4 regions of the Pseudorhodoferax sp. LjRoot39 genome follow, and region 2 is predicted to be linked to each of the others. Evidence: predicted binding sites of a transcription regulator. Region 2 holds the regulator's gene; each other region holds the start of a gene.
The links. The regulator sigma-54, encoded in region 2, starts transcription at its own class of promoters, with help from an activator protein. The targets are predictions, from matches to a motif close to TGGCANGNAANCTGCTTT.

Region 1: the regulator sigma-54 is predicted to act here: its motif matches at 3,313-3,330, upstream of hmpA (NO-inducible flavohemoprotein).
Region 3: the regulator sigma-54 is predicted to act here: its motif matches at 2,786-2,803, upstream of ACSQ4M_RS18265 (THxN family PEP-CTERM protein).
Region 4: the regulator sigma-54 is predicted to act here: its motif matches at 4,279-4,296, upstream of ACSQ4M_RS11965 (outer envelope protein).

Annotation. Positions count from the first base shown of each region.
Region 1 is NZ_CAXUQL020000001.1:1,296,306-1,303,672, forward strand. It holds gene ACSQ4M_RS06175 (bifunctional 2',3'-cyclic-nucleotide 2'-phosphodiesterase/3'-nucleotidase) at 1-1,632, shown strand, start outside; gene norR (nitric oxide reductase transcriptional regulator NorR) at 1,633-3,219, opposite strand; gene hmpA (NO-inducible flavohemoprotein) at 3,363-4,550, shown strand; gene ACSQ4M_RS06190 (DUF4440 domain-containing protein) at 4,627-5,001, opposite strand; gene ACSQ4M_RS06195 (helix-hairpin-helix domain-containing protein) at 4,998-5,240, opposite strand; gene ACSQ4M_RS06200 (hypothetical protein) at 5,331-6,626, opposite strand; gene ACSQ4M_RS06205 (FMN-binding glutamate synthase family protein) at 6,734-7,367, shown strand, end outside.
Region 2 is NZ_CAXUQL020000001.1:543,829-551,195, forward strand. It holds gene ACSQ4M_RS02540 (THUMP domain-containing class I SAM-dependent RNA methyltransferase) at 1-408, opposite strand, end outside; gene ACSQ4M_RS02545 (RNA polymerase factor sigma-54) at 598-2,181, opposite strand; gene lptB (LPS export ABC transporter ATP-binding protein) at 2,196-2,972, opposite strand; gene lptA (lipopolysaccharide transport periplasmic protein LptA) at 2,974-3,588, opposite strand; gene ACSQ4M_RS02560 (thiol:disulfide interchange protein DsbA/DsbL) at 3,692-4,339, opposite strand; gene ACSQ4M_RS02565 (SPOR domain-containing protein) at 4,405-5,064, opposite strand; gene argS (arginine--tRNA ligase) at 5,123-6,796, opposite strand; gene ACSQ4M_RS02575 (hypothetical protein) at 6,846-7,367, opposite strand, start outside.
Region 3 is NZ_CAXUQL020000001.1:3,920,847-3,928,213, reverse strand. It holds gene ACSQ4M_RS18285 (VF530 family DNA-binding protein) at 1-150, shown strand, start outside; gene ACSQ4M_RS18280 (TfoX/Sxy family protein) at 158-523, shown strand; gene ACSQ4M_RS18275 (hemagglutinin) at 529-840, shown strand; gene ACSQ4M_RS18270 (patatin-like phospholipase family protein) at 866-1,909, shown strand; gene ACSQ4M_RS18265 (THxN family PEP-CTERM protein) at 1,911-2,729, opposite strand; gene ACSQ4M_RS18260 (copper chaperone PCu(A)C) at 2,981-3,841, opposite strand; gene ACSQ4M_RS18255 (TonB-dependent receptor) at 3,858-6,149, opposite strand; gene ACSQ4M_RS18250 (DUF2946 family protein) at 6,235-6,600, opposite strand; gene ACSQ4M_RS18245 (c-type cytochrome) at 6,659-7,367, opposite strand, start outside.
Region 4 is NZ_CAXUQL020000001.1:2,523,791-2,531,157, reverse strand. It holds gene rpsI (30S ribosomal protein S9) at 1-248, opposite strand, end outside; gene rplM (50S ribosomal protein L13) at 260-688, opposite strand; gene ACSQ4M_RS11975 (serine/threonine protein kinase) at 869-2,410, opposite strand; gene ACSQ4M_RS11970 (23S rRNA (adenine(2030)-N(6))-methyltransferase RlmJ) at 2,490-3,380, shown strand; gene ACSQ4M_RS11965 (outer envelope protein) at 3,415-4,245, opposite strand; gene ACSQ4M_RS11960 (LysR family transcriptional regulator) at 4,427-5,320, opposite strand; gene ACSQ4M_RS11955 (hypothetical protein) at 5,399-5,704, shown strand; gene ACSQ4M_RS11950 (hypothetical protein) at 5,716-6,456, shown strand; gene ACSQ4M_RS11945 (acyl-CoA dehydrogenase family protein) at 6,354-7,367, opposite strand, start outside.

The DNA.
Region 1 (7,367 bases), 750 kb from region 2:
AACCACGAGTTCAACTACGGCCTGCCGTTCCTGAACCAGGTGCTGGGCGGCGGCCTCGACGTCGATGGCGTCGATGCCTCTCTGAAGTGCGCCGGCCCGGGCTTCGCCATGGTGCTGGCCAACGTCAAGAGCAACAAATCGAACCAGCCGCTGGTGCAGCCCTATGCGGTGCTGGAGCGCACGGTGCAGGCCAAGCGCAGCGACGGCACGGCGGTCGCGCTGCCGATCAGGATCGGCGTGATCGGCTTCACCACGCCCGGCATCCTGAACTGGGACAAGCGCTTCCTCGAAGGCAAGGTCGGCGTCGAGGGCGCTGTCGAGGCCGCCACGCGCTACCTCCCCGAGGTGCGCGCCAAGGGCGCCGACATCGTGATCGCGCTGCTGCATGGCGGCATGGACGCTGGCCCCTACGCCCCGAGCATGGAGAACCCCGGCCTGCACCTCGCCAAGGTGGCCGGCATCGACGCGCTGGTCATGGGCCACCAGCACGGCGTGTTTCCCGACCGCAGCGCGCGCCCGGCCTACACCCAGGCCGGCGTGGACAACGCGGCCGGCACCGTGCATGGCGTGCCGGCCGTGATGCCGAGTTCCTGGGGCAAGGCGCTGGGCGTGGTCCAGCTCGCGCTGCGCTGGGACGGTGCGCGCTGGAGCGTGGACAAGACCAGCAGCAAGAGCGAGCTGCGCAACATCCAGACCCAGGCCAGCCCGGCCCAGTACGTGGCCGTGGATGCCAGCATCGCGCCGCTGGTCGAGGCGCCGCACCAGGCCACCATCGCCTACGTGCAGCAGCCCATCGGCAGCACCGACTTCCGCATGAGCACGCTGTTCGCCGATGTCGGCGACCCGGGCGCGATCCAGATCGTCAACGCCGCGCAGCAGCGCTACGTGGCGGCCTACATCCAGGCCAACCTGCCGCAGGTCGCCAGCCTGCCGGTGCTGTCGGTCAGCGCGCCGTTCAAGTCCGGCTTCCAGGGCGCGGGCGACTACACCGACGTGGCGGCCGGCAACCTGGCCATCTACAACGCGGCCGACCTCTACCTGTACCCCAACACGGTCTACGCCGTGAAGGTCAACGGCGCCGACATCCAGCAGTGGCTGGAGGTAGCGGCGCGCCGCTTCAACCGCATCGACCCGGCGGCCACAAGCGAGCAGGCGCTGATCAGCACCTTCCCGGGCTACAACTTCGACATGTTCACGACGCCCGATATCCAGTACGAGATCGACGTGACGCAGGCCCAGGGCAACCGCATCAGGAACCTGACCTACCTGGGCCAGCCCATCGTGGCGACGCAGGAATTCATCATCGCGACCAACAACTACCGCGCCACCAGCGGCGCCAGCTTCATCCCCAAGCTGGACGGCTCGGCCACGGTCTGGGCCTCGCCGGATGCCAACCGCGACGTGCTGATCAACCACATCCGCGCCAACCCGGCGGTCACGCGCGCCAACGACGGTGCGGCGCGCAGCTGGCGCTTCACGCGCGTGGCGACGGCCGGCCCGGTGGTGTTCAGCAGCGCGCCGAACGCGCTGCCGGTGGCCCAGGCCGCGGGCCTGTCCAACATCTCGCTGCTGGCGGCCGACGACGGCTCGGGCAGGGGCTTGTCGAAGTACGCGGTCGACCTGTCGCGCTGATCAGCCAGCAGGCGCGCGCCGGCCGTTGCGCGCCGGTACGGCCAGGCCCAGGCGACGCGCGAGCCGAACGAGGTTGGCGCGGTCCATGTCCAGCGCGCGGGCGGCAGCGGCCCAGTTGCCGGCATGGCCGGCCAGCGCCTGCTCGATGGCCTGGCGCTCGAAGGCCTGCACGCGCTGGCGCAGCGGCACGGTGCCGGCGGGCAGTGCGGCGGGCGTGGCCGCAGCCGCCGGCGGCTGCCCCGGCGCCGCCAGGCCCAGGTCTTCGGCGCCCACGCTCAGCACGCGCGGACGTTGGCCATGGCGGCCCAGCGCGCGCAGGGCCGCGCGCGCGAGCACATGCTCGAGTTCGCGCACATTGCCGGGCCAGGCATGGGCCAGCAAGGCCTGCTGCGCGTCCGCATCCAGGCGCACATTGCCCAGCCCCAGGCTGGCGCGCTGCTCCTCCAGGAAGGCGCCGGCCAGCAGCAGCACGTCGCGGCCGCGTTCGCGCAGCGGCGGCACCTGCAGCGGGTAGGCGCCGAGCCGGTGGTACAGGTCGGCGCGAAAGCGGCCGGCGCGCACCTCGGCTGCCAGGTCGCGGTTGGTGGCGGCGACCAGGCGCACGTCCACGCGGTGCTCCCGGTCCGAGCCCAGGCGCTGCAGCTGGCCGTTCTGCAGCACGCGCAGCAGCTTGGCCTGCACCGCCAGCGGCAGCTCGCCGACCTCGTCCAGGAACAGCGTGCCGCCATCGGCCAGCTCGAACTTGCCCTGGCGCTCGGCCACGGCGCCCGAGAAGGCGCCGCGCACATGGCCGAACAGCTCGCTCTCGACCAGGGTCTCGGGCAGGGCCGCGCAGTTCAGGCTCACGAGCGGGCGGCCCGCGCGCGGCGAGGCCGCGTGCAGAGCCTGCACCACCAGTTCCTTGCCCACGCCGGTCTCGCCGCCCACGAGCACGGTCAGGTCGCTCGGGCCGACCAGCGCGATCTCGCGCAACAGCGCGCGGTAGGCGGCGCTGCGGCCCACGAGGCGGCGCGCGCGCTCGCCACCGGCCGCGCGGCGGTACTGCTCGGCGCGGCGCTGGGCGTCCTCGGCGCGCAGCGCGAGGTCGTCCATGCGCTCGGCCGCGGCCACGGTGGCGGCGGCCAGGTCGGCCAGACTCTGCAGCGCCACCATGTCCACGCCGTCGAAGCGCGACAGCGCCAATGCGTCCAGCGTCATGAGGCCCCAGGGCCGGTCCTGCACGCGCAGCGCGCAGCCCATGCAGTCGTGCACGGGCAGATGGCCGTGCACATGCTCGACGAGGCCGTCGTAGGGATCGGGCAGGCCGCAGTCGGGCGCGAAGCGCAGCGGGCCCTCCGCTTGCAGCAGGGCCTGCAGGCGCGGGTGCTGCCCGACCAGGAAGCGCCGGCCCAGCGTGTCGGGCGCCAGGCCGTCCACGGCCAGTGGCACCAGCGCGTCGCCATCCAGCCGCAGCAGCGCCACGGCATCGGCCGGCAGCAGGCGACGTACGGCGTCGAGCAGGCGCCGGTACCGCTCGGACGGCGGGATCTGGCGCGCCAGGTCGGCCACCAGCGGCAGCATGGCAGCGAGCAGGAGTTGGGGAGTCATCATGTCCCGAAAGAGGTCAGTTGGACTGGAATCAGAGTAATGTCATTTTGACTTGATGCGCGGCAAGCTGTTGTGGTGAAAGGACTTTCTCCCTGGCACGAAGGCTGCCTGCAGAAGCATGTCATTGACCAACCGAGTCCCTCATGCTGACCCCTGCGCAACGCGACATCGTCAAGAGCACCGTGCCCCTGCTGGAAACTGGCGGCGAGGCGCTGACCACGCACTTCTACAAGGGCCTGTTCCGCGACCACCCCGAGGTGCGGCCGCTGTTCAACCAGGCCCACCAGGCCAGCGGCGAGCAGCCGCGCGCGCTGGCCAACGGTGTGCTGATGTACGCGAAGAACATCGATCGCCTCGAAGCCCTGGGCCCGCTGGCGCAGCAGATCGTGCAGAAGCATGTGGCGCTGCAGGTGCTGCCCGAGCACTACCCGCTGGTGGGCGACAGCCTGCTGCGCGCCATCCGCGAGGTGCTGGGCGCCGAGATCGCGACCGACGCCGTGATCGCGGCCTGGGCCGCCGCCTATGGCCAGCTGGCCGACCTCTTGATCGGCGCCGAGGCCGCGGTCTATGCCGACAACGCCCAGGCCCCCGGCGGCTGGCGCGGTGCGCGCGCCTTCCGCGTGGCCAAGAAGCAGCGCGAGAGTGCAGAGATCACTTCTTTCCACCTGGTGCCGGCTGACGGCGGGCCGCTGCTGGACTTCCGCCCCGGCCAGTACCTGGGCCTGCGCCTGGTCGTGGACGGCCAGGAGATCCGCCGCAACTACTCGCTGTCGGCCGCGCCCGACGGCCGGCGGTACCGCATCAGCGTCAAGCGCGAGCCGGGTGGCGTGGCCTCCAACCACCTACACGAGCGCGTGCAGGAGGGCGACCTGCTCGACGTCTTCCCGCCGGCCGGCGAGTTCACGCTGGGTGCGGGCGACAAGCCGCTGGTGCTGATCAGCGGCGGCGTCGGCATCACGCCCACCCTGGCCATGCTGGACGCCGCGCTGGCCGCGCCGGGCCAGCGGCCCGTGCACTTCATCCATTGCGCGCGCAACGCCGAGGTGCATGCCTTCCGCGCCCATGTGGACGCCCAGGCCGCCCGGCATCCGCACCTGCAGGTCTTCTACTGCCATGACGAGCAGGGCGGCGACGGCCCCGCGGCGCATGCCATCGGCCGGCTCGACCGTGCGCGGCTGCAGGACTGGCTGCCCGCCGACCGCGATCTCGACGCTTACTTCCTGGGCCCCAAGCCCTTCATGGCGCAGCTGCGGCGCGATCTGCACGCGTTGGGCGTGCCGCCGGCGCAGGCCCGCTACGAGTTCTTCGGCCCGGCGTCGGCGTTGGCCTGAACGCCCGGCGAACCGGCGTGCAGTGCCAGGTGGACCCCGCGGACGCGCCCCGGGGAGGGCCACGCCGTGCGCGGCGCTACCAGGGCACGGCGGCCGGCGTGCCCTGGTGGTAGCGCAGTTGCCAGCCTGCCGCGGTGCTGACCCACAGCGACATGCGCAGCGTGTGCTGCGTGGGCCGGCCCGCGTCGCGCAACACGGAGCGAAAGTGCAGCAGCGCAGTGTCCGCGGCCAGGCGCTCCACGCGAAAGCCGTCCGATGCCACGTCGGGCAGCGCGGCCTGGCTGGTGGTGAGCCAGGCCAGCACGGTCGCGCGGTCGTAGGCGCGGCCCGAGCGCCCGACCTCGTGGAAGTCGGCATGCAGCAATCGCTCCAGCCGCGCCAGCGTGCAGGGGCGGCCGGGATGGTGCAGCTCGGTTTCGAGTGCCTGCAGTTCGTCGAGCAGGGCGCTCATGGGCCCGCGCGTTTCTTGGCGAGCGCAATCGCCGCCTGGATCGCAGCCCGCGCCTGCGGGCTGTTCTTCCAGCAACTGGAGCCGAGCAGCGATGCCGCGCTGGACACGATGTCCAGCGCATTGGCCTTGGCCAGGTGCGCCAGCGATTCGAAGCCAAGTTGCTCGAGACGGAACACCACGGTGGGACCGATGCCCTTCACGGCGAGCAGGGCCTGGCGTTCTGAAATCGGAAAAGGCATACAGGACAGGGCTGGAATGGGAACGCCCGGCGAGCATAGCGCGCCGCGGTGGCCGCCAGGCTGGCGTGGTGCAGATGCACCGGGCCCGGCTCAGCGGTACAGCGCCAGCGCGCCGATGCGCCGCTCGATGTCGGCCTGCATGCGCTTGTAGGCCGGGCTGCCGGGTTCACCGTAGCGTTTCTGGAACGTCGCCTGCGGCAGGAACTCGGGCAGGTCGCGCACATTGGGCAGCAGGTCCGGTTCGGTCAGGCCGATGGCCACGCGGCGTTGCAGCCGCTCCTGGGTCGCGGCCGGGCCGACCGCCAGCGCGCCCAGTCGCGTGCCGGCGCGGTCGGCGGCCAGGTCCACGAACGAGAAGCCGCTGCCGCCGGCGCCCGCATCGTCGAGTTCCTTGTAGAGCCCGACGGCATCGGCGAGCGGCGTGCCGGCCACGGCCGCCAGCGCGGCCGACACGCTGAAGTGCTGGGCCAGGTCGCCACGGCCGGCCAGGTGCACGCGCTGCGGCCTGGGTGCCGGGCCGTCGGCCGCGGCGGGTGCGATGGCCGCCAGGCCCTTGCCGTTGACATAGAAGGCCAGCACCAGCAGCGCGGCGCGCTGCTCCTGCGCCCGCGCCTCGGGCGTGGCCTTGGCGCCGCCCGCGCGTTCGCCAGCCAGGGCCAGCAGCGGCTGCAGCAGTTCGTGCAGGGCCAGGCCCTGCGGCTGCGGTGCCTGCACCAGCTGCGCCAGCCGCTGGTGCTGGGCGCGCAGGCGCTGCACCTCCTCGGGCGGCAGCAGCGCGGCCTGCAGCGGGCCGGGCAGGCCGTCGTGCCAGGCGTAGACCACGCTCAGGGCCTGCGGCGTGATCTGCACGCGCTGCACCGCATCGGCCGCGGTGCCGAGGCCGGGGTTGCGCTGCAGCCAGGCCAGCCCACGCGCGAGCAGCCAGTCGGACACGGCCTGCGGCAGCTCCAGCCGGCCCAGGCGCAGCGCCTGCACCTGCGGCAGGCCCTCGGTCTGCACCAACTGCCCCTGCACGTTGAGCCAGGAGCCGAACGGGCTGCTGGGCAGTGGCAGGCTCAGCTGCACGCGCGCCCGGCCGTCCTGCAGCTCGGCCACGGCCTGGCCGCGGGCCAGCTGCGCGGCCAGGTGCGGCAGCAGCAGGTCCAGCTCCTCGGATGTCAGCGTGATGGTGCGCAGCACGCCTGGTGGCGCCTTGCGCGGGTCGTTGCGTTCGGCCAGGCGCAGCGCGCGCGCCACGTCGGCCGGCGTGCTCACGGCCAGGCGCACCACGCTGGGCTGGTGGTCGGTGCAGTACCAGGCCAGCACCAGCAGGCCGACCACGCCCAGCGGCAGGATCACGGCGGCAGACAGCAGCAGGGCGGCGAGGCTCTTGGCAAGAAAACGCATCGGTCGATGCTACGGCATGGGCCCGTGTCATCCCGGCTTGTCCGGCGGCTGCGATCATGGTTCACTGCGCCGGCTGCGGCCCGACAAGAAACCCACAAGAGAGCTCCATGCGACCGACCACGCCCTCCCTCTTTCCCATGCGTTACAGCAGCTTCGCACTGTGCCTGGCAGGCCTCGCCGCCAGCGCGGTCGCGGTGGTGCTACTGCCCACGGCCTGGCCGGCCTGGCTGGCGCTGCTGGTGTTCGCCGGCCTCAGCGGTACCGGCGTGCACGACCTGCGCCAGACGCGCCACGCCATCCTGCGCAACTACCCGGTGATCGGCCACATGCGCTTCCTGCTGGAGTTCATCCGGCCCGAGATTCGCCAGTACTTCATCGAGAGCGACGCCGAGGCCGCGCCGTTCTCGCGCGCCCAGCGTTCGCTGGTCTACCAGCGCGCCAAGGGCGACCCGGACAACCGGCCCTTCGGCACCCACCTGGATGTGAGCCTCTTGGGCTACGAGTGGATCAACCACTCGATGCAGCCGACGCGGCTGGCCGGCCACGACTTCCGCGTGGACATCGGCGACACCGGTGCCCCGGCCCACACCCATCCCTGCACCCAGCCCTACAGCGCCAGCGTGTTCAACATCTCGGCGATGAGCTTCGGCGCGCTGTCGGCCAACGCCATCCAGGCGCTGAACCGCGGCGCCAAGCTCGGCGGCTTCGCGCACGACACGGGCGAGGGCTCGATCTCGCAGT
Region 2 (7,367 bases):
AAAGCGCGTGTCCACGTCAGGCCGCGAACCGGTCTTGTCGCGGAAGCGGTCGGCGATGGCGTCCTTGATGCGCAGCGCGGCGAAGTTCAGGCTCTGCAGCGGGCTGTGCTGCGCCGTGAGTTCGATCTTGAAGCTCTGGCGCGGCGTGAACCAGGCTTCCCAGGCGACGTTGGAGGCGATCGCATAGAGATCCTGCTCCTGGCGGTAGTCGCCGTGGGCCAACTCGATCAGCACGCGCTGGCACAGCCGGCTGTGCAGGTTCAGCCGCATGGCGTCGCGCCAGGAGGCGGTCAGCCGAACGCCGGCACGGCGGGCCTGGACGGGCGCGCCGGCGATGCGCGCGGCCTCGTCGGCCAGCATGGCTTCGACACCTGCCGCACAGGGCAGGAACAAGCGCAGGTTTTGCATTTCAGTGCTCCATGGCGCCGCGCGCCGCGTGCCAAGCACAAGGTCGGCTTGCACAGCGCGGTTCAGAAGGCCGCGGAGCAGGCCATGCCAGCAGACGCCGCGGAACGGGCTCTGCCCGGCCGCTGGCGGCGCCCCTGGAGGGGGATGGGATGGCTACACGCAGTGAGCCATCCAAACGGGGTGGACTCATCACAGCGCTTTGCGCAGGTTGGTGGGGGCGATGCGCAGGGCTTCGCGGTACTTGGCGACGGTGCGGCGTGCGCACTCGATGCCCTGCTCCTTGAGCATCTCGGAGAGCTGGCTGTCCGACAGCGGCTTCTTGCTGTCCTCGGCCGTGACGAACTGCTTGATCAGTGCGCGCACGGCCGTGCTCGAGGCGTTGCCGCCGGTCTCGGTGCCCAGCGAGGAACCGAAGAAGTACTTGAGCTCGAAGGTGCCGAAGGGCGTGGCCATGTACTTGGCCGTGGTCACGCGGCTGATGGTGGATTCGTGCAGGCCCAGCTCGTCGGCAATCTCGCGCAGCACCAGCGGGCGCATGGCCAGCGCACCGTGCGTGAAGAAGTTCTTCTGCCGCTCGACGATGGCGTTGGACACGCGCAGGATGGTGTCGAAGCGCTGCTGGATGTTCTTGATGAACCAGCGCGCCTCCTGCAGGCGCTGCTGCAGCGCGGCGGTGTCGGAGGCCTCGCGGCCGCCGCCGCGGTGCTGTTTGAGCGCGTTGGCGTAGATGTCGTGCACGCGCAGGCGCGGCATCACGTCGGCGTTGAGCTGGGCACGGAAGCGCACGTTGGCGCCGCGGCCGCTCTTGACGACGATGACGTCGGGCACGATGACATTGCGCTCCACGTCGACGAACTTGCGGCCGGGCTTGGGCTCCAGCCGCGTGATCAGCGCCAGCGCGGCCTTGATGCCGGCTTCGTTGTCGCCGCACAGGTTGGCCAGGCGGCGCAGGTCGCGCCGCGCCAGCAGGTCCATGGACTGGCGGCACATGCGCAGCGCCGTGCGCCGCAGCGGGGGCGGCACCTCGTCCTCGGGCAGGGCGCGGATCTGCAGCGCCAGGCATTCGCCCAGGTTGCGCGCGCCCACGCCGGGCGGCTCCAGGTTCTGCAGCAGGCGCAGGGCCACGGTGAAGCGGTGCACGAGTTCCTCGTGCGCCTCGGGGTCGTCGCCGGCGAAACCGGCGGCGAGCTCTTCCAGGCTGTCTTCGAGGTAGCCGTCCTCGTTGAGCGACTCGATCAGGAAGCGCAGCGCGGCCGTGTCCTCCTCGGACAGGCGCAGCGACAACGCCTGGCGGTGCAGGAAGCTGGTGAGCGACTCCTGGCTGCGCGCCAGCTCGGTGGCATCGGCCTCGCCGTCCTCGCCCTGCGTGGCGCCGTTGCGCGGCAGCGCATCACCGCCCCACTCGCCGTCGTCGGGCGCCACGTCGTGGGTGCCATCGCCGCCCCAATCGTGCTCGTCGGCCTGTCCGGTCAGCGGCGATTCGGATTCGTTGCGGTTCTCGGCCGGCGCCTCGGTGGCGTAGTCCAACCCGCTGGACAGCACGGCCTCGGTGTCGCGGTCTTCCTCGCGCACCGGGGTGTCGGCCTGGGCCAGGCCGAAGTCCTCGCCCGGCGCCTCGTCCATGGATTGCTCCAGGAACGGGTTCTCGTCGAGCATCTGCTCGACCTCCTGCGACAGCTCCAGCGTGGACAGCTGCAGCAGCCGGATCGACTGCTGCAGCTGCGGGGTCAGTGCCAGGTGCTGGGAGACGCGGAGCGAAAGGCCTTGCTTCATCGGGGCGGGGGGCCTTACATCCGGAAGTGCTCGCCGAGGTAGACCCGGCGCACTTCGGCGTTGTCGACGATCTCCGCGGGCGTGCCCTTGGCCAGCACCCGGCCTTCACTGATGATGTAGGCGTGGTCGCAGATGCCCAGCGTCTCGCGCACGTTGTGGTCGGTGATCAGCACGCCGATGCCACGGCCCTTGAGGAAGCTCACGATGCGCTGGATCTCGATCACGGCGATCGGGTCGATGCCGGCGAAGGGCTCGTCCAGCAGGATGAAGCGCGGCTGCGTGGCCAGCGCGCGCGCGATCTCCACGCGCCGGCGCTCACCGCCGGACAGCGACAGCGCCGAGGAGTCGCGCAGGTGGTCCACGCGCAGGTCCTGCAAGAGGCCGGTCAGGCGCGCTTCGATCTCCTTGCGGGTGAGCGTCTTGCCCTCGGGCGTGCGCTGCAGTTCCAGCACGGCGCGCACGTTCTCCTCGACCGTCAGCTTGCGGAAGATCGAGGCCTCCTGCGGCAGGTAGGACAGGCCCAGGCTGGAACGCCGGTGGATCGGCATGTGCTCGACCGACTGGCCGTCGATGGCGATGTGGCCGCCATCGGCCCGCACCAGGCCCACGATCATGTAGAAGGAGGTGGTCTTGCCCGCGCCATTGGGGCCCAGCAGGCCCACGACCTCACCCTTGTTGACGGTCAGCGAGACGTCGTGCACCACCTTGCGGCTGCCGTACGATTTCTCCAGCTGGCGCGCCACCAGGCGGCTGCCACCCACCTCGCCGAAAGCACTGTCCGCGGCCCCCACCTCAGTTCTTCTCCGTGCTGCCGAGCCGGGTGCTGGGCTTGAGCGGCGCGCTCGGCTGTGCCGGGGCCTTGGGCGCGCTGGCCGATGGCGCCGGCGACAGCATGGCGCGCACGCGTGCGTCGGGGTTGGTGCTGCCGGGCTTGGCCGCATCGACGGTGAAGACCTCGGTCACGTTGTTGTAGACGATGACGTTGCCCGTCACCTCGTCGTTCATGGTGCTGCCGACGAAGCGGCGCATCACGGCGCGGCGGGTGAAGATGACCTTGTCGGCCTTGCCGTCGTAGTCGATCACCTCGCCCTGGCCCTCGACATACTCGTCCACACCTTCGCGCTTTTCGCGGTAGTAGGCCAGCTCGCCCGGCGCCGCGGTGATGGTGGCGAACTGGTAGCCCTGGGCGTCCTTGCGCACCTCCACGCGCGCGCCGCGCGCCAGGATCGTGCCCTTGGTCACGACCACGCGGCCCGTGAACACATTGACCTGCTTGAGGTCGTCGTAGCGCATGGCATCGGCCTCGACGTTCATGGGCTTGTCGCGGTCGGCACGTTCGGCCAGCGCCAGTCCGGAAGACAGGGCAAGGGCCAGGCTGACGAGGAAGGAGGCGGTGGTGGGTTTCATGAAAGGCACGAATCTTGCTCGGCCATTGTAGCGGGCGTGAGCGAATGCAAAAACGACATGGCCCGCTGATGCGGGCCATTGTGCAGTGCAATATCGCCGCAGTCTACGACTTGGCCTTGCCGCGCTGCTCGACGATCAGTTGGTCCGTGACCGTGAGGGCGCGGTTCATGTTCTGCGCCAGCGTGCCGTCGGTGTAGTAGCGGCCGTTGATGCCGATGGCGGGCACGCCGGCCAGCTTGTAGGCGTCCTGCAGCTGGGTGGCCTTGCGCACCTTGGTGGCGACGTTGAACGAGTTGTAGACCTCGGTGAACTTGGCCTTGTCCAGGCCCTGGCTGGCAGCCCAGGCGATCACGGTGTCGTCGGTGTTCAGGCGCTGCTTGTCCACGTGGATGGCGTAGAAGGCCTTGCGGTGCAGGTCGTCGACCTTGCCCAGTGCTTCCAGCGCGTAATAGAGCTTTTGCAGCGGCACGAAGTCGTTGCGGAAGGCCACGGGCGCGCGGCGGAAGGCCACGTCCTTGGGCAGTTGCTTGACCCAGGACTCCAGCGCCGGCTCGAAGGCGTTGCAGTGCGGGCAGGCGTACCAGAAGAACTCGACCACCTCGATCTTGCCTGCCGGGGCTTCGGTGCCGGCTGGCTTGTCCAGCACCAGGTAGTCGGTGCCGGCCTTGGCTTGCGCCCACACGGCGGGGGCCTGGGTCAGGCCCAGTGCGGACACGGCCAGGCCGGCTTTCGAGAACTCACGACGTTTCATTGGTTTCACTCCTAGGGCCGGTGTGACCGGCATCGGTCGCAAAAAGTTTCAATCCGCAAGGGGCTTCAGCGCTGCACGCGCACCAGGGCCGAATCGGCACCCGTGCCGTCCAGCCGCGCCTTGGTGCGTTCGGCTTCCTCGCGGGAACGGTAGGGGCCCATGCGCACGCGGTAGACGGTGCGCCCGGCCTGCTCGCGCTCGGTCACCCGGGCTTCCAGGCCCATCATGGCCAGGCGCGCGCGCTGGGCTTCGGCATCGTCGGCCGTGCGGAAGGCACCGGCCTGGACGAAGTAGTCGAACGGGTCTGCCGCCGGGGCCGCGGCGGGCGCGGGCGTGCCGCCCGCGCGGGCGCGCGCCAGGTCGCCGAGTGGATCGGCCGAGGGCGCGGCAGGCCGCGCCGTGGCAGGCGCACTGTCCACGCGTGGTGCGGGAGCGGGGGCCGGCGTGGCCACCGCGGGCGGCGGCACCGGCGTGGCTGCGGGCACGGACGCGGGTGCCGCCGGGCGTGCCGGATTGCGACCGTGCAGCGGCGCGTTCGGGTCCCAGTTCTGGTTCTTGCGCGTCTCGGCGTCGTCGTCGACCGGCCGGCCCGACGGGGTCTTGCCGCTCATGAAGGGCACCGGCACCTTGGTCACGTAGACCGCCATGGCCAGCGCCGCCACCAGGCCCACGACCACGCCGGCGATGAAGCCGATGATGGTGCCGCCGGTCTGTCCCCGCCCCACCTTGGCGCCGGACTTGGCCGCCGGCCGCTTGCGTTGTTGTGCTTGCGTCATCGGGGTGTCACATCTTCTCGGGCGCGCTCACGCCCAGTTGCGCCAGGCCGTTGTGCAGCACCTGCGCCGTGGCCGCGACCAGCGCCACACGCGCGGTGCGCACGGCCGGCTCGTCGACCAGGATGCGCTCGGCGTCGTAGTAGCTGTGGTAGCAGGAGGCCAGCTCGCGCAGGTAGAAGCTCACGTCGTGCGGCGCGAAATCCGTCGCCGCGCTGGTCAGCATGTCGGGGTACCTGGCCAGCAGCTGCATCAGCGCATCGGCCTGCGGGCTCTGCAGCGCCGACAGGTCGGCACCGGCCAGGCTGGCGCGGTCGCCGCCCCAGGCCGCCAGCACCGAGCAGATGCGCGCATGGGCGTACTGCACGTAGTAGACCGGGTTGTCGTTGCTCTGGGCGATGGCCAGGTCGACGTCGAACACGTACTCGGTGTCCGGCTTGCGGCTCAGCAGGAAGAAGCGCACGGCGTCCTTGCTGGTCCACTCGATCAGGTCGCGCAGCGTCACGTAGCTGCCGGCGCGCTTGGAGATCTTGACCTCCTGGCCGCCGCGCATGACGCGCACCATGGTGTGCAGCACGTAGTCGGGGTAGCCCTCGGGGATGCCGACATTGGCCGCCTGCAGGCCGGCGCGCACGCGGGCGATGGTGCCGTGGTGGTCCGTTCCCTGGATGTTGACGACCTTGGTGAAGCCGCGCTCCCACTTGGCGATGTGGTAGGCCACGTCGGGCACGAAGTAGGTGTAGCCGCCCTCGGACTTGCGCATCACGCGGTCCTTGTCGTCGCCGTAGTCGGTGGACTTGAGCCACAGCGCGCCGTCCTGCTCGTAGGTCTTGCCGGAGGCCTGCATGCGCGCCACGGCGGCATCGACGCGGCCCGAGGTGTACAGGCTGGACTCCAGGTAGAAATTGTCGAAGCGCACCTGGAAGGCCTTGAGGTCCAGGTCCTGCTCGCGGCGCAGGTAGGCCACCGCGAATTCGCGCACCGAATCGAGGTCGTCCACGTCGCCGCTGGCGGTCACTTCGCGGTCGTCGGCCTTGACGGTCTTCTTCGCGAGGAAGTCGGTGGCGATGTCGCCGATGTAGTCGCCGTTGTAGGCGGCCTCGGGCCAGCCGGCATCGCCGGGCTTGACGCCCCTGGCGCGCAGCTGCGTGGAGTTGGTCAGCGTGGCGATCTGCACGCCGGCGTCGTTGTAGTAGAACTCGCGCCACACGTCCCAGCCCTGCGACTGGTACAGGTTGCAGATCGCGTCGCCCAGCGCCGCCTGGCGGCCGTGGCCCACGTGCAGCGGGCCGGTCGGGTTGGCAGAGACGAACTCCACCAGCACCTTGCGGCCGTTGGCCGGCTGCATGCCGAAGCGCTCGCCCTGGGCCAGCACCTCGCGCACCACCTGCTGCCTGGCCTCGGGCTTGAGCTTGAGGTTCAGGAAGCCAGGACCGGCGATGTCGATGGCCGCGACCCATTGCGCCACGGCCGGCTGCGCCAGCAGCGCGGTGCGCAACTGCTCGCCGAGCTGGCGCGGGTTGAGCTTGAGCGGCTTGGCCAGCTGCATGGCCGCGGTGCAGGCCAGGTCGCCGTGGGCGGCGACCTTGGGCGTTTCGAAGGCCGCGCGGGCGCCGGCGCCGGGGGAAACCTGCTCCAGCGCGGCGCCCAGCGCGGCCAGCAATTCTTGTTTGACGGAGAACATCCGCGGGATTTTAGGTGGCGCCATCGCGCCGACCGGTTACACATCGGGCTCAGGGCGCGCCCACCGGCAGTGCGGCGTAGGCCAGGGTGTCCGGCACGGGGCTGGCCGGCGGCTGCGCCAGGCCGCGGGCGACCAGCCAGCGGCCCTCCACCGCCAGCGTCTGGCCGCCTTGCAGCCAGGGCAGCGGTGCCGCATCCGGCAGGCGCTCGGCCAGCAAGTCGGCATGCTGGCTGGCCGGTTCTGCGGCGCGTGCGGTCTGCACCTGCAACCACCCGCCCTGCGGACCGGCGTGCGGCGACGCCAGCGTGCAGACCCAGCGCGAGAGGTCGCACAGGACGGGACGCATGCGCGCGCTCCAGGGCGTGGGTTCGCGCAGCAGGCGCTGGTAGGCGTCTTCTTCCAGCACCCGGGCATCGCGCAGGCCGTACAGCGTGAGGTAGCGCGGGCCGGGTTGCGGCCATAGGGCGGCGTAGCGCCGCGCCCACTGCATGCCCGGCACCGTGAGGCGCTCGGGCACATGCTCCTGGGCATGCCAGCGGTTGTATTCGGCCTCGTGCGCGGGGTCCACGCC
Region 3 (7,367 bases), 3.4 Mb from region 2:
GGCCAGCGCGTCCCCGTGCGCTGCTTCACGCACGACCCCAGCATCGCCTCCAGCCTCAGGTTCCTGCGCAAGACGCCGTGGGCGCGCGAGAAGGTCGAAGGCCTGTACCTGTTCATGCTGCGCGAGCAGCGCCGCGCCGGCCGGGCCTGAGAACCCCATGAGCGAATTCAGCGACAACCTGCACGAGGTCTTCGAGCGCTTCGGCCGCATCGCGGTGCGCCGCATGTTCGGTGGCCATGGCGTGTTCCACGAGGGGCGCATGTTCGCGCTGGTGGCGAGCGGACGGCTGTACCTCAAGACGGACGCGCAGAACCGGGCCGCGTTCGAGGCCCGCGGCCTGCCGCCCTTCGAATACGCGCGCCAGGGCGCGACCGCGCGCATGAACTACCACGAGGCGCCGGCCGAGGTCTTCGACGACCGCGAGGAGGCCGCGCGTTGGGCCCGCCTGGCCTGGGACGCCGCCTTGCGTGCGGCCAAGCCCGCGCGCCCGGCCGCCGCGAAGCAAGGCAGCGCGCGCCGCTGAAGCCCATGGCCGCCGACCTGCGCGCGCAATACGAAGCCGAGGTCGCCGCGCTGCGCACCGCGGCCGAGCAACGCCTCGCCACGGGCAGCGGGGAGGAGCAGGTGGCGCGCTGGACCGTGGCGCAGCGCAATGCGCTCAAGCAGCGCTTTCGCGCCGGCACGCCGGCCGACGAACTGGCCCGGCTCGAGGCCTGGACCCGCTCGCGCTACGGCAACGCGCTGGGCCCCTCGGCCGAGCAGCTGCACGCCCAGGGCAAGTCCTGGCGCCAGATCATCGACGGCGCCGCCCGGCCCGGCCGCTACCGCGGCAAGCCCTGACAAATGACCATGGCATGCTGCAGGCATGCGCTGGCCCACCCTGCCCTTCCTCACCCCCCACCGTCCGGCCCTGAACCTGGCCCTGCAGGGCGGCGGCGCCCACGGCGCCTTCACCTGGGGCGTGCTGGACGCCCTGCTGGAGGCCGACCGCTTCGCCATCGCCGGCATCAGCGGCACCAGCGCCGGCGCCATCAACGGCGTGCTGCTGGCCCATGGGCTGGTGCAGGGCGGACCCAAGGCCGCACGCGCGGCGCTGGCCGGCTTCTGGAGCGCCATCGGCACGCGCGTGCCCTTCGAATGGCTGACCGTGGGCGAGGACGATGCGCTGGCCTTCAACCCGCTGGCGCGGCTCATGCTGCAGTGGTCGCAGCTGTTCGCGCCGCACGAGCTCAACCCGCTGGGCCGCGATCCGCTGCGCGAACTGCTGGCCGAGCAGCTGGACTTCGCCGCGCTGCGCCGGGCGGACGCACCGCGGCTGGCGATCGCCGCCACGCATGCCAACAGCGGCCGGCTCAAGGTCTTCGACAACGCGGCGCTCACCCTGGACGCGCTGCTGGCCTCGGCCTGCCTGCCCACGCTGCACCACACAGTGGACATCGCCGGCGAGCCCTACTGGGACGGCGGCTACAGCGCCAACCCGGCCCTGCTGCCGCTGCTCGCGGATGCGCGCTGCGCCGCCGACACACTGCTCGTGCTGCTGGCGCCGCGCCAGCATGCGCGCACGCCGCGCCAGCGCGCCGAGATCGCCGAGCGGGCGATGGACATCGCGTTCCAGGCGCCCTTCCTGCGCGAACTGGAGCTGCTGGCCACGCTGCAGGCCGATGCCGGCCAGCGCTGGTGGCCCGACGGCGGCGTGGCCGCGCGCATCGCCCGCGCGCGCTGGCACCTGGTGGACGGCGGGCCGGTACTGGCCGCGCTGCGCGGCGAGACGCGGCTGATCGCGCACCTGCCCTTCCTCGAGCGCCTGCGCGACGCGGGCCGCGCGGCGGCGCAGGCCTGGCTGGCCGGGCCCGCGCGCCAGGTGGGCCAGCGCGGCAGCACGGGGCTGCGCGCGGTGGCCCAGGGCTGAATCAGCCCTGCTTGCCGTTCTTGCGGCGGCGCACGCCGGCCAGGCCCAGCAGGCCCAGGCCCACCAGCGCGACCGAGGCCGGCTCCGGCACCTCGGTCGCGACCACGCGGAACGCGAAGTTCACCGTGTAGTCCTGCCCTTCGGGCGTGGCAAAGCCATAGCAGCCGGCCTCGTAGCCCGCCGCCACGCACTGCGCGTCGGTCAATTGGGTGAACGAGGGATCGGACACGAATTCGAAGCTGTATTCGTAGCCGTTGTAGGTAAAGGATTCACCGAAAGAACCCACCAGGACGAAAATGTCGCTGCAGGGATTGGTTTCCTGTACGGGGCAGGTGGCGTTGGTATTGGGCGTTTCCAGGAAATAAACGCTGTAGGCCGTGGAAAATGCCTGCTCGACGCCATCGGCATACAGCGTCAGCACCGAATCGATCTTAGTGGTGGACAGCGTATAGCTGTTGGCGCCCAGTGCGTTGTTGTTGTAGTGGGTGTAGCTGTTGGCGGCGACGAAGCTGCCGTTGGTGTCCACGGTGCCCGTGGCCGGCGTGTTCGTGATCTCCAGGCCGCTGCGCGTGCCGGCGGCGATGCTGCCGTTCTTCTGGCCCCACTGCAGCAGCGTGTCGCTGGTCCAGTAGCTGGTGCTGCTGTTGACCGGGTTGGCCGGGTTGGTGCCCGAACTCACGAAGGTCGTCACCGAGGGGTCGGTGTCGAACGCGCTGGTGATCGCGTAGGTCCAGGTGGTGACGGGTGCCGCCGAGGCCGCGCAGGCGGCCAAAGCCAGGGTTGCCGCAAGGCCGGCGCGGGTGAATGTGATGTGTCGCATAACAGATCCTCAAATGCTGAAACAGAAGAAAGCCAACCGGGGTTGACCCTTTTGAATCAGCAATCTGCATGCCCTTCTCGATATTCTCCATTGCCGTCAGGCTCTTTGAATTGATCGAAGAATGCGGAGAATCACTGGCTGTCAGTTATTCCGACGATGGCTCTCGATATTCGGTGATTTCGATCGACATCCGGAGTATCGAAACATCACACGCATTCACTTCGGCGCACGCGGCGTCATATTCGGCCGATTCAATGCACGTGGCCGCCGGCCGGTGCGGCCTGCCCCTCGGGCACGCCCACCGGCACCTGCACCTCGCGCTGGCTGGCCGCGCCCCTGGCGTCGATGAAGCGCAGCGTCAGCGGCAGCTGCGTGCCCTTGGCCAGCGGCTGCTTGAGGTCCATCAGCATCAGGTGGTAGCCACCCGGCTTGAGCTCCACGGTCTGGCGCGCCGGCAGTGCCAGGCCGTCCTTGAGTTCGCGCATGCGCATGGTGTTGCCGTCCATCTGCATCTCGTGCAGCTCGGCCACGCCGGCCAGCGGCGTCGCCACACCCACCAGGCGCAGGCCCTGCGGCGCGCTGAGCTGCATGAAGGCGCCCGTGCCGCTCTGGCCCGGCACGCTGGGCCGGGCCCAGGCGTTCTTCACGTCCACCGCGGCCACGCCGGGCGGCAGCACGTCCAGCCGGGCCGCCGGGAACGGCAGCTTGGCGCTGGCGTCGGCACCCGGCAGCTGGGCCCAGTCGGCGCTCTGCGCGCCGCAGTCCTGGCGCACCGGGAACCACAGCGTGCCCGGCTGGCCGGTCAGCTTGCCGCGCACCACAAACTCGGCACGCTCCTTGTCGGGCAGCGCGCTGGCGGCGTCGGCCGTCCAGCGCACCTCGCGTGCGCTGCTGGCAAGCGTCCAGCCGGCGCGCGGCTGGGCCTCCACCAGCGTGAAGCCCTCGGGCAGGCGCACCGTGACGGCGGTGGTGGCGGCCGTGTCCTTGCAGGCATGGCCGACGCGGAACGCGGCCTCGTAGTCGCTGCCGGCGGCGGCCCCGCCGGGCGGCAGCGTGATGTGGGCGAAGGCCGGCGCGGCGGCGGCGATCAGGGGCAGGAGCAAAGAGCGCATGACGGTGGTCCTTGTGTCAGAGGTCGAACTGGAGCTGCGCGTGGTAGGTGCGCTGCGGATAGGGGTGGAAGGCCCAGAACTGCTGGTTGTTGAGGTTGTCGATGCCGAAGGCGGCCGACCACTGCCGGTCGATCTGCCAACGCAGCCGCAGGTCCAGCGTGAGGTAGCGGCTGGCCCCGAAGTAGGTGAAGGGGTTGGTGTCGCTGTTGTCCAGGTTGCTGTACTGGCGGCCGCTGTAGCGCGCGGCCAGCGTGGCGGACCAGCGGTCGTCGGCCCGCCAGGTGGCCAGCGCCGTGGCGCGCCAGCGCGGCACGCGCGGCTGCCACTTGCCCACGCTGGCCGGGTTCGCCGCATTGGCCACGGTCTTGCTGTTGGCGAAGGTCAGGCTGCCGGAGAGATCCAGGCCGCGCAGGGCCACATCGCTCGCGTTGGCCGCCAGCTCCACGCCGACCGTGCGCACCTTGTCCACGTTCTGCACGCGCGAGACCGTGCTATTGGGGATCAGCTGGCTGATGAGCGCATCGCGCGTGGTCTCGTGGAACAAGGTGGCGCGGGCCAGGCCGGTGCCGAGGTCGCGCTCGGCCGTGAGTTCGCTGGTCCAGGATTTCTCGGGCTTGAGATTCGGGTCGTTGACGAAGTCCAGCGCGCCGCCCGAGGTGGCGCCATACAGCTCGCCCACGGTGGGGTAGCGCACGGCGCGGCCGAGCGAGGCCTTGAGCACGGTCTGCGGCGTGAGTTGGTATGCCAACGCGGCCTTGGGCGAGACGTCGGACTGGCTGCGCGCAGCGTAGGCCAGCCGGCTGCTGGCCATGGCGCTCAGGCCGTCCTCGGCCTGCCAGCGCTCAAAGCGTGCGCCCAGCACGGCCTTCCACTGCGGTGCGAAGGCCCAGGCGTCCTGCGCCCAGCCGTACCAGGTGCTGGTGCGGCCGCCGACCTGGCTCACGAGCGCGCCACCCTCGCCGCTGCGCCAGTCGCTGGAAACCGCCGTCTTGGCGATGTTAAGTTCATAGGCATCGCGGCCCAGACCGAAGTCCACGGTGTGTTCCCCGCCGACGCCCTGCGGCCGCCAGGTGCCCTTGGCCGCGAACTGGTTCCAACCCGTGCCGTCCTGCGTCTGCAGCGTGCCAGCGCCGCCGTTGGCGGCCTGCGGCAGCGCAGTGGTGGGCGCGCGCTGGCGGTCCCGGGCGTAGTCGTACAGGCTGGCCACGAGCTCCCAGTCCCAGGTGCCCTGGGTGCGGCTCTTGAGCGAGAAGCCGTGCATCCAGTGCGTCTGCGCGTCGTCGGTCGAGGGGAAGGCCGTCGCGCCCAGCTGGTAGCTGCGCCCGTCGATCTGCACCGGGCCGCTATAGACGGGGTTGCCGGCCGCATCGCGCAGCCAGCTCTGCGACCGGCCTTCGGACTGGTTCTGCCACCAGCCCAGGGTGTAGCTGGCGCGCAGCTGCGGCGTGATGTCGTAGGCCAGCTTGAGCTTGGCCTGGTCCTGCACGGTGGTGTACTGCGTGGCGCTGCCCAGCAGCCACCAGGGCTGGCCCGTGAGGTTGCGGCCCGGCACCGCGCCCGTCACGGGCACGCCGCTGCCACCGGCCTGGCCGGCCGACTGCAGCGCGGTGGCGAAGGTCTGCGGCTGGCCTTCGCTGCGGCCGCGCTGCAGCGCCAGCCACCAGGACCAGTCGCCGCTCCTGCTGCCCAGCGAGGCGCTGGTCTGCCAGGAGGTGAAGGTGCGGTCCGTTCCGTACAGGCTGTTGGGCTGGGCCGCGTAGCCCAGGCGGATGTGGGCCTCCAGCTTCTTCGGCATGCGCGTCACGTAGTCGACCACGGCGCCGGCCGAGTTGCCCGGGTAAGCGGCCGAGAACGGGCCGTACATCACGTCCACGCGCTCGATCTCCTCGGGCGTGACCAGGCCCCAGCGCGGCGCGTAGTTCGTGCCGTTGGCGATGCCGTTGCCCAGGAAGTTCGACAGCAAAATGCCGTCGGCATAGACGGCCGAGCGTGCGCTGTTGCCCGTGCCCGAGGCGCGCGTGGACAGGATGGCGTGGTTGTAGTCGCCGATGTAGCGCTTGCGCACCAGCAGGCTGGGCAGGTACTTCAGCGCGTCCTCGGCATCGGTGGCGTTGACGGTGGTGGCGATCTGTGCGCGCGTGACGCCCTCCACGGTGGTCGGGATCTGCGTGGGTAGCGAGCTGGGCTGGCCGCCGCTGACGGTCACGACGCCCAGGGATTTCTGGCGCTCGGGCGCCGCGTCGGCGGCCTGCGCCAGGGCTGCGCCGGCCGCGAAGGCGCCCGACAGCAGCACGGTGATCTTGTGCATGGAACAACTCTCTCGGATGGCGGGCACGGCCCGCCGCTGCATGGCGAAGGAAGGGCGCAGCAGCGCTACGCCATCGATGGCAATGTCAGCCGAGCGAGGGCGGTCCGCGCGCCGGCAGCGGCGCCGCGGTGGCCGCGGCGATGCGCGCGGCGGGGATGGGCTGGACCGCATGGCCCAGCGGCAGCACGGCCGGCAGCGCGGCCGCGGTCGGCAGCGGCGGCGCGCCGCCCAGCACGCACAGCGGGCAGTCCAGGTGGCCGGCGCCCATCTCCTGCACGCCGTCGTCGGTGTGCACCACGGCCTTGATGAGGCCGGCGCCCGAGCAGATCAGCTCCATGGCCTGCGGCTTGACCACGGGCGAGGCGATGGCCGCGCCCAGCGACAGCAGGAACAGCGCGAGCACGCCGCGTACCAGGCCTGCACCCGGCCGCCGGCCTGCCACCAGGGGCATGCGGGCGATCAGGCGGAGCAAGGCGTGCATGGGGTGGCGATTGTGCATGAGGGTGTGCTCAATGCACGAAGCCGCCCTTGACGTAGCGCACCGGCTCGGCGTCCATGGCCGCGATCAGGGCCGACAGCCCATCGGCCCGCGCATCGCCCGCAGGCGCGCGCGGCTGGCCTTCCGTGCGGCACAGCAGGTCGTCCTCGGACCAGCCGGCCTGGCCCGGCGCCGAGCGCGCGCGCGCCCAGCCATCGCGGTCGGCCAGCAGCTGCGTGCCGGCCAGCGCCTCGCTGCCCGTGATCAGGGCGAAGGCCTGCCAGGCCGCATCGCCGCTGGCCACGCAGTCGAGCGCCGGTGCCGGCGCCCGCGATGCCGCGGGCCGCAGCAGCACGGTGACGAAGCGCGGGTCTTCGAGCACCTGTCCTGCCCCTTCGGCCACCACGCGCACCCGCTGCCCGCTCCAGCTGCGCAGCGGCCGCTCGCCCCGCCCCGCGCACTGCACCGCCACATCCGGCAGGCCCACGGGTTGCGGCCAGAAGCCGGCCGCGCGCAAGGCCTGGCCGGCGCCCTGGGCCTTCATGAAATCGATCAGCGCCCAGGCCTCGTCGTCGGAGAGCCGATCGCCGAAGCCGGCCATGGTGGCCTGGCCACCGCGCCCACGCACGCCGTGCAGCACATGCCACCAGAGGTCGCCATCGGCCCGCCGCCAGAGCAAGGGCCCGGCGAAGTTCGGCGGCCAGACCGGCTGCGCCGCGGCCAACGGCCCCTGGCCGCGC
Region 4 (7,367 bases), 2.0 Mb from region 2:
ATGCCGTGGCGCGTGGCGCCGGCCTGGCCGGACTCGCCGCCACCGTGCACGTTGACCTGGATGTCGAAGGTCTCGACATGGTTGGTCAGCACCAGGGGTTGCTTCGCGATCATGATGGAGGTCTCACGGCCGAAATAGGCCTTGATGTCCTTGCCATTGACCGTGATGTTGCCGCTGCCCTTTTTCAGGAACACACGGGCAACGCTGGATTTGCGTCGGCCGGTGCCATTGTTCCAATCACCAATCATTGCGCGGCTCCTCAGATTTCCAGGGCTTTGGGCTGCTGGGCGGTATGCGGATGTTCCGCGCCGCCGTACACCTTCAGCTTCTTGATCATGGCGTAGCCCAGCGGGCCCTTGGGCAGCATGCCCTTGACAGCCTTCTCCAGCGCGCGGCCGGGGTGCTTGGCCTGCATGTCGCGGAAGTTGGTCGCCGTGATGCCACCGGGGAAACCGGAGTGGCGGTAGTACACCTTGTCCAGGGTCTTGGCACCGGTCACGCGCAGCTTGGCTGCGTTGACGATCACGATGAAATCGCCGGTGTCGACGTGAGGCGTGTAGATGGCCTTGTGTTTGCCGCGCAAACGGAGAGCAACTTCGCTGGCTACTCGTCCGAGGACCTTGTCGGTCGCGTCAATCACAAACCATTCATGCACGACCTCAGCGGGCTTTGCGCTGAAAGTAGTCATGTTTCTCTTCTTTAAAAAGACAGGTTTGGGCGGCTCTTTTCCACGGTCGGTGCTTCTCTGAAGGAGCCTCTTAGGTGGGTTTGGGCAACCCGGTACTTGCGCACTTCATGCCCTTTCGCCGCGGAGCCAGCCAGTCGCTGCGAAACCGCGCATTATAGGCAGAACCGGCGGCCGCGCCAACTAGGGGCCATAAGGGCGCTGGTTGTCGCGCAGGCGCCGTGCGTTTTCAACGCATACCGGCATGGCCGCATAGGGCGCCTGCTGGCAGGCCCGGAACAGGCACATCGGCCGCGTGAGGAAGTTGCTGTCGGGGCAGATCTGCTCGGCCGACAGCGCGCGCGGCGCGGCCGGGGGCGCTGGACGGCGCGCCGCCGGGGGCGCGGCGACTTGGGTCGGCAGCTCCACGGGCGCCGGCGGTGCAGGCGGCATCGGCGCGGGCGCCGGTGGCGGCGTTGCCACCTCCACCGGGGCCCCGACCTCCGCTGGCGCTTTGGCCGGCGCCAGCACCGCCTCTGCCGGGGGCGGATTGCCAGGCGAGGCCACGATGCCCACGGCCACCAGCAGACCCAGGATCAGCGCAGCCACCCCGGCCCTGGGCCCCCAGTGGCCCGGGGCTGGCCGCGACGCCATGGACGGCGGCACCGCGGCCGGCCTGGCGGCAGGCGCAGGCACGATGGTGTCCATGGTGCGGCTCTCCAGCGGCGCCTGCCATTGCGTGGGCGCGTCCTGGTGCAACGGGCCCGTCGGCCGGCGCGGCGCCTGCCAGCCGGGGCCGAGCTCGGCTCGCCAGTCGAAGCGCTCCATGCCTGGCACCGGCTGCAATTGCAGCAGCGCGCCGAACGCAGCCAGGTCGCACGGCCGCCGCTGCGGATCGAGCGCGAGCCCGGCCGTCAGTGCCTGCACCAGCGCCGGTGAGTACGCCAGGCCATGCACGCTGTGCAACGCCCGCACCAGCTCGGCCGGCGGGCGCAGGCTGTCGCGCAGCACGCGCACGCTGGCCGGCACAGGCGGCGCCTGGTTCAGGCAGCCGTAGACCACGGCCGCCAACGCATAGACATCGCTCCACGGCCCCTGGCGCATGCCTTCGGCGTCGGCGTACTGCTCGATCGGCGCGTAGTTCACCTTCAGGATGGCGGTGTGCTGCGGCGGGTCCTGGCCCAGCGCCTGGCGCGCCGCCCCCAGGTCCAGCAGCACGGGCGGGCCGATGTCCTGCAGGAAGATGTTGTCGGGCGAGATGTCGCGGTGCACCGTGTCGCGGCGGTGCAGCAGTTCGAGCGCCTGCAGCACCGACCACAGCAGCTTGCGCAGCCAGGGTTCGGGTGGCGGGGTGCGCATCTGCGCGCAGGCTTCCTTGAGCGTCACGCCCTGGTACAGCGGCATCGCCATGTAGGCCGTGCGGTTCTGCTCCCAGACGCGCAGCACCTTCACCAACGCGGGGTGGTCGAACTGCGCCAGCAGCCGGGCCTCGTTCATGAACGAGCGCAGGCCCTCCTCGAAGCGCTGCGCATCCGCCCCGGTGCGCAGCGTCACCACCTGGCCGACGCGGTCGGCCAAACCGCCCGGCAGGTACTCCTTGATCGCCACCGTGCGGTGCAGCGAGTGGTCGTAGGCGCGGTAGACCATGCCGAAGCCGCCCGCCCCGAGCAGGCCGTGCAGCTCGAACTCGGCCAGCCGCGTGCCGGGCGGCAAACCCTGGAAGAGATGGTGGGCGGCGGCGTTCACGGGGCAGGGCTGGCAGGCGGCAACGCCGGCCAGTGTAGAGGGCGCCCGCCGCGGCACCCGGCACCGGTACCATTGGCCGATGTTCAGTTACCGCCACGCCTTCCATGCGGGCAACCACGCCGACGTGCTCAAGCACCTGGTCCTGGTCGCCACCCTGCGCCACCTTGCCGAGAAGGAGACCGCGCTGGCCCTGCTGGACTCGCACGCCGGCGCCGGCCTGTACCGGCTCGATGGCGACTACGCCGCCACCAGCGGCGAAGCGGCCGATGGCGTGCTGCGGCTGCTGCAGGTGCCAGCCGCCGAGCGCAAGGACTGGCCCGCCGCGCTGACCGACTACATGGAGCTGCTGGCCGGCTTCAACCCGAACGGCGGCCACCGCATCTACCCGGGCTCGCCCTTCGTGATGCACCGGCTCGCGCGCCCGCAGGACCGGCTCAAGCTGTTCGAGATGCATCCCACGGACGGCAAGACGCTGCAGGCCAACATCGAGCAGCTGGAAGCCGGCCGCCAGATCGCGGTGTTCCGCGAGGACGGCTTCGAAGGCGTGCGCCGCTTCCTGCCACCGCCCTCGCGCCGCGCACTGTTGTTGTGCGACCCGAGCTACGAACTCAAGAGCGACTACGGCCGCGTGGTCGAGCTGCAGACCATGGCGCTGCAGCGCTTTCCGACGGGCAGCAGCATGGTCTGGTACCCCATCATCGCGCGCAACGAGGCGCACATCCTGCCGCGCAAGCTCAAGAGCGTGGCCACGCGCGCGGGCAAGCCCTGGCTGCACGCCACGTTGACCGTCAAGGCGGCCAAGCAGGTGGCCGCAGGCGAGCGCCGCCCGGGCCTGCCGGGCAGCGGCGTGTTCATCGTGAACCCGCCCTACACGCTCAAGCCGGCGCTGGAACAGACACTGCCGCTGCTCGCGAAGCTGCTGGCGCAGGACGAGAACGCCACCCACACGCTGGAAACGCAGGGCGGCTGAGCGGCGGGACAGCGCCGCCGCCGCTGCTGCTGCTTTAGAAGTGGTAGTCGGCGCGGATCATCGGCGTCTTGGCCAGCGAGCCCGGCACGCTGTGCGGGTTGCCGAACTTGTTGCGCCAGTACTGGTAGCCGACGCCCACGCGGAACGAATTCTTGCTGGCGCCGATGTGCGGCGACACGTCGTAGAACAGCGTCATGTCGAGGTTGGTTTCGGGCGAGGTCGGGTTGTTGCCAGGAGGAAATTCGTTGTAGCCCTTGTCGCCGATGTAGTTCAGGAAGCCCTCGAACGACAGGCCGGTGTTGCCCACCGGGATGCCCCAGACAACATTCAGCATGGGATGCACGTCGTACGAATAGCGCTCGGCGACGCCGACCGGCTTGTTGCTCTCCCACAGCGCGTACACACCGATGTTCAGGAAGCCGGCTGGCACATCCATCATGAGGGTGGGACCGACCACCACCATGCGCTTCTTGGAGCCGTAGCCGGGGTCGTTCTTGGTGTTCACGTCGAAGCCGGCCGTCAGGCCCAGGCCCTTGACCGGACCGAACGCCAGCGATTTGCCCGTGACCTTGCCCAGGTCCAGCGTGTGGCGGTAGACCACGTAGATCTCCTGCGCATTGCTGTCCTTGCCGTCGGACATCAGGAAGTCGACGTTGAGGAAGTTGCTGCCGTACTTGTAGCCGCTGGCATGCGTGAAGTTGACGATGGTCTTCTCGATGTCCTGGCTGTTGTAGGGCTCGGCGAACTTGGTGCCCCAGCGCACGCCCATGGAGGTGTCGCTCCAGTCGGCGGCCTGGGCACCGATGGCTGCGCAGGTCAGTGCGGCGGCGGCCGCGAAACGGAAGATGTAGTGGTTTTGGTGCATGGGGAAGGTTCCTGTTGTTGTCGCACAGCCGTCACAGCAACCAACGTGCCATGTACTGCGTGGACCATCGTAGCCATGCCCGGCACCGAGAACATCCGACTTCCATTGCGGACGCGATACGGAATTGCATATATCGCGCAGCCGCGGCGCGCACCCATCCGCGTGCGTCGGGCCGGGAACATCAAGGCGGTGCGGCCAGCAACTCGCGCGCGACGGCGACGAACGAGGCCAGCACGGCCAGGCCGGCGTCCTCCTTGCGCCAGGCCAGCGCGCCCACCGTCAGCGGCACCAGGCCGCGCACAGGCACCAGCCGTGCACCGCGCATGCCGGCCTGCGCCAGCGAGGCCGGCACCAGCGCCACGCCGAGCCCGGCCGCCACCATGGCCACCACCGTCAGCCACTGCCGTGCCGCATGGCGCGTGCGCGGATGGATGCCGGCCCGGTTGAACACCGCGATCACGTTGTCGTAGTTGGCCGGTGCCACGTCGCGCGCGAACATCACGAAGTTCTCGTCGGCCAGGCGCTTCAAGTCGATGCTCTTCTCGCCCGCGAGCGGATGCGCCTCGGGCAGGCAGCAGACCAGCCGGTCGTCGGCCAGGGGCAGGCTGGCCAGTGCCGCCGGAAAGGCCTTGGCGTTGAGGAAGCCGGCGTGCATCTGGCCGTGGCGCAGCGCCTCCAGTTGCTCGGCCGAGGACATCTCGCGCAGATTGACCTCGATGTCGGGCCGGCGCGCGCTGAAGGTCTCGACGATGCGCGGCACCTCGCGGTAGACCATGGAGCCGGTCATGCCCAGCTCCAGCCGGCCGCGCATGCCCGCGGCCACGGCCTGGGCCGCCTCGCGCGCCGCGGCCACGCGCTCGAGCACCAGCCGCGCCTGCGCCAGGTAGGCCGCGCCGGCCGGCGTCAGCGTCACCTGCTTGCTGTTGCGCTCGAGCAGGCGCACGCCGAGCTCCTCCTCCAGCGCCTTGATGGCCGAGCTCAGCGGCGGCTGGGTGATGGCCAGGCACTGGGCGGCACGGCCGAAGTGCAGTTCCTCGGCAAGGACGACGAAGTAGCGCAGCAGGTGCAGTTTCACGGCAGGGGCGGCACGGGTGGACGGGCCGGCAGTATCGTGCGTCCCGGCACCGGCCAGGGCGCCCTAACATGGCGCTCCATGCCCGAGCCCTCCCCGCCCTCCGCCAGCACCGATGCGCGCGTGCTGCGCGAGCAGGTGGCGGCGCTGTACGCCACCATGCCGGCCTCCACCGCCATCGACGTGCTGCTGGCCTGGGGCCTGTGCGCCCTGCTGTACTGGCAGACGCGCGATGGCGGCATCCTCATCTGGCTGGGCCTGCACTTCATCCAGGTGCTGCGCTACCCGCTGATCCACGCCTACTTCCGCGACCCGCACGCGGCCGAGCGCAGCGCCTTCTGGGCCTGGCGCCCTGGCTGTTCCTGCCGGCCGACAGCCTGCCGCTGACGGCGCTGATGATGCTGACCATGCTGACCATGCTGGGCCTGTGCAGCGGCGGCGTGCCCTCGGTGGCGCCGCGCTGGCCCTCGGTGCTGGCCTTCATCGTGCCGATGACGGTCGGGCTCATCACGGCCCTGGCCTGGCGCGCCGACACCATCCACCTGTTCCTGGCGGCCTGCGCCGTGCTGCACGTGGGCGCCACGCTGCACTTCGCGCACGCCCAGCACAAGCTGCTGACCATCGCGCTGGCCACGCGCTTCGAGAAGGAGGCGCTGGCGCAGCAGGTGCGGATCACCCAGCAGGCCAGCGAAGAGAAGACGCGCTTCTTCGCCGCCGCCAGCCACGACCTGCGCCAGCCTCTGCACGCGGTCGCGCTGTTCGGCGTGGTGCTCGAGCGTGAACTGCGAGGCCATGCGAGCCAGCCGCATGCGCAGCGGCTGATGCGCGCCGTCAACGCGCTGAGCGGGGCTCGCGGCCGGTGCCGACGGCCTGGACGCCGCGCTGCGCCTGCATGCGCGCGCGGGCAGCGCACCGGGCCTGCTGCGGGTCACCGGCGAAACCGCGCCCGAACGCCTGCAGCGCGTGCACGACTCGGGCGTGCCCGTGCTGTTCAAGCCCGGGCAGCCCAAGCGGCTGCTCCAGGCCCTGGCGGAACTCAGTACGACTTCGGCAGGCCCAGCACCTTCTCCGCGATGAAGCACAGGATCAGCTGCGGGCTGACAGGCGCCAGCCGCGGGATCCAGGCCTCGCGCATGTAGCGCTCCACGTGGTACTCCTTGGCGTAGCCCATGCCGCCGTGGGTGAGGATGGCGTTCTCGCAGGCGTGGAAGCAGGCCTCGGCACCCAGGTACTTGGCGGCATTGGCCTCGGCGCCGCAGGGCTGGTGGGCGTCGTAGAGGCTGGCCGCCTTGTGCACCATGAGGTGGGCAGCCTCCAGTTCCATCCACGATTTCGCCAGCGGGTGCTGGATGCCCTGGTTCTGGCCGATGGGCCGGTCGAACACCACGCGCTCCTGGGCGTACTGCGTGCCACGCGCGAGCGCCGCGCGGCCCAGGCCGATGGCCTCGGCCGCGATCAGGATGCGCTCGGGGTTCAGGCCGTGCAGGATGTAGCTGAAGCCCTTGCCCTCCTCGCCGATGCGGTCCTCCACCGGGATGCGCAGGCCGTCGATGAAGACCTGGTTGGAGTCCACCGCCTTGCGGCCCATCTTCTCGATCTCGCGCACCTCCACCGTGCTGCGGTCCAGGTCGGTGTAGAACAGGCTGAGGCCCTCGCTGCCGCGCGCCTCCTCCACAGGCGTGGTGCGGGCCAGCAGCAGGATCTTGTTGGCCACCTGGGCCGTGGAGATCCAGACCTTCTGGCCCGAGACCAGGTAATGGTCGCCCTGGCGCACGGCGCGCGTCTTCAGGCGCAGCGTGTTGAGGCCGGTGTTGGGCTCGGTCACGCCGAAGCAGGCCTTGTCGCTCCCGGCGATCAAGGGCGGCAGCCAGCGCTGCTTCTGCGCGTCGCTGCCGAACACCACGGCCGGGTGCAGGCCGAAGATGTTCATGTGCACGGCCGAGGCGCCCGACAGGCCGGCCCCCGTGGCGCTGATGGTGTGCATCATCAGCGCGGCCTCGGTGATGCCCAGCCCGGCTCCACCGTAGGCCTCGGGCATGGCGATGCCGAG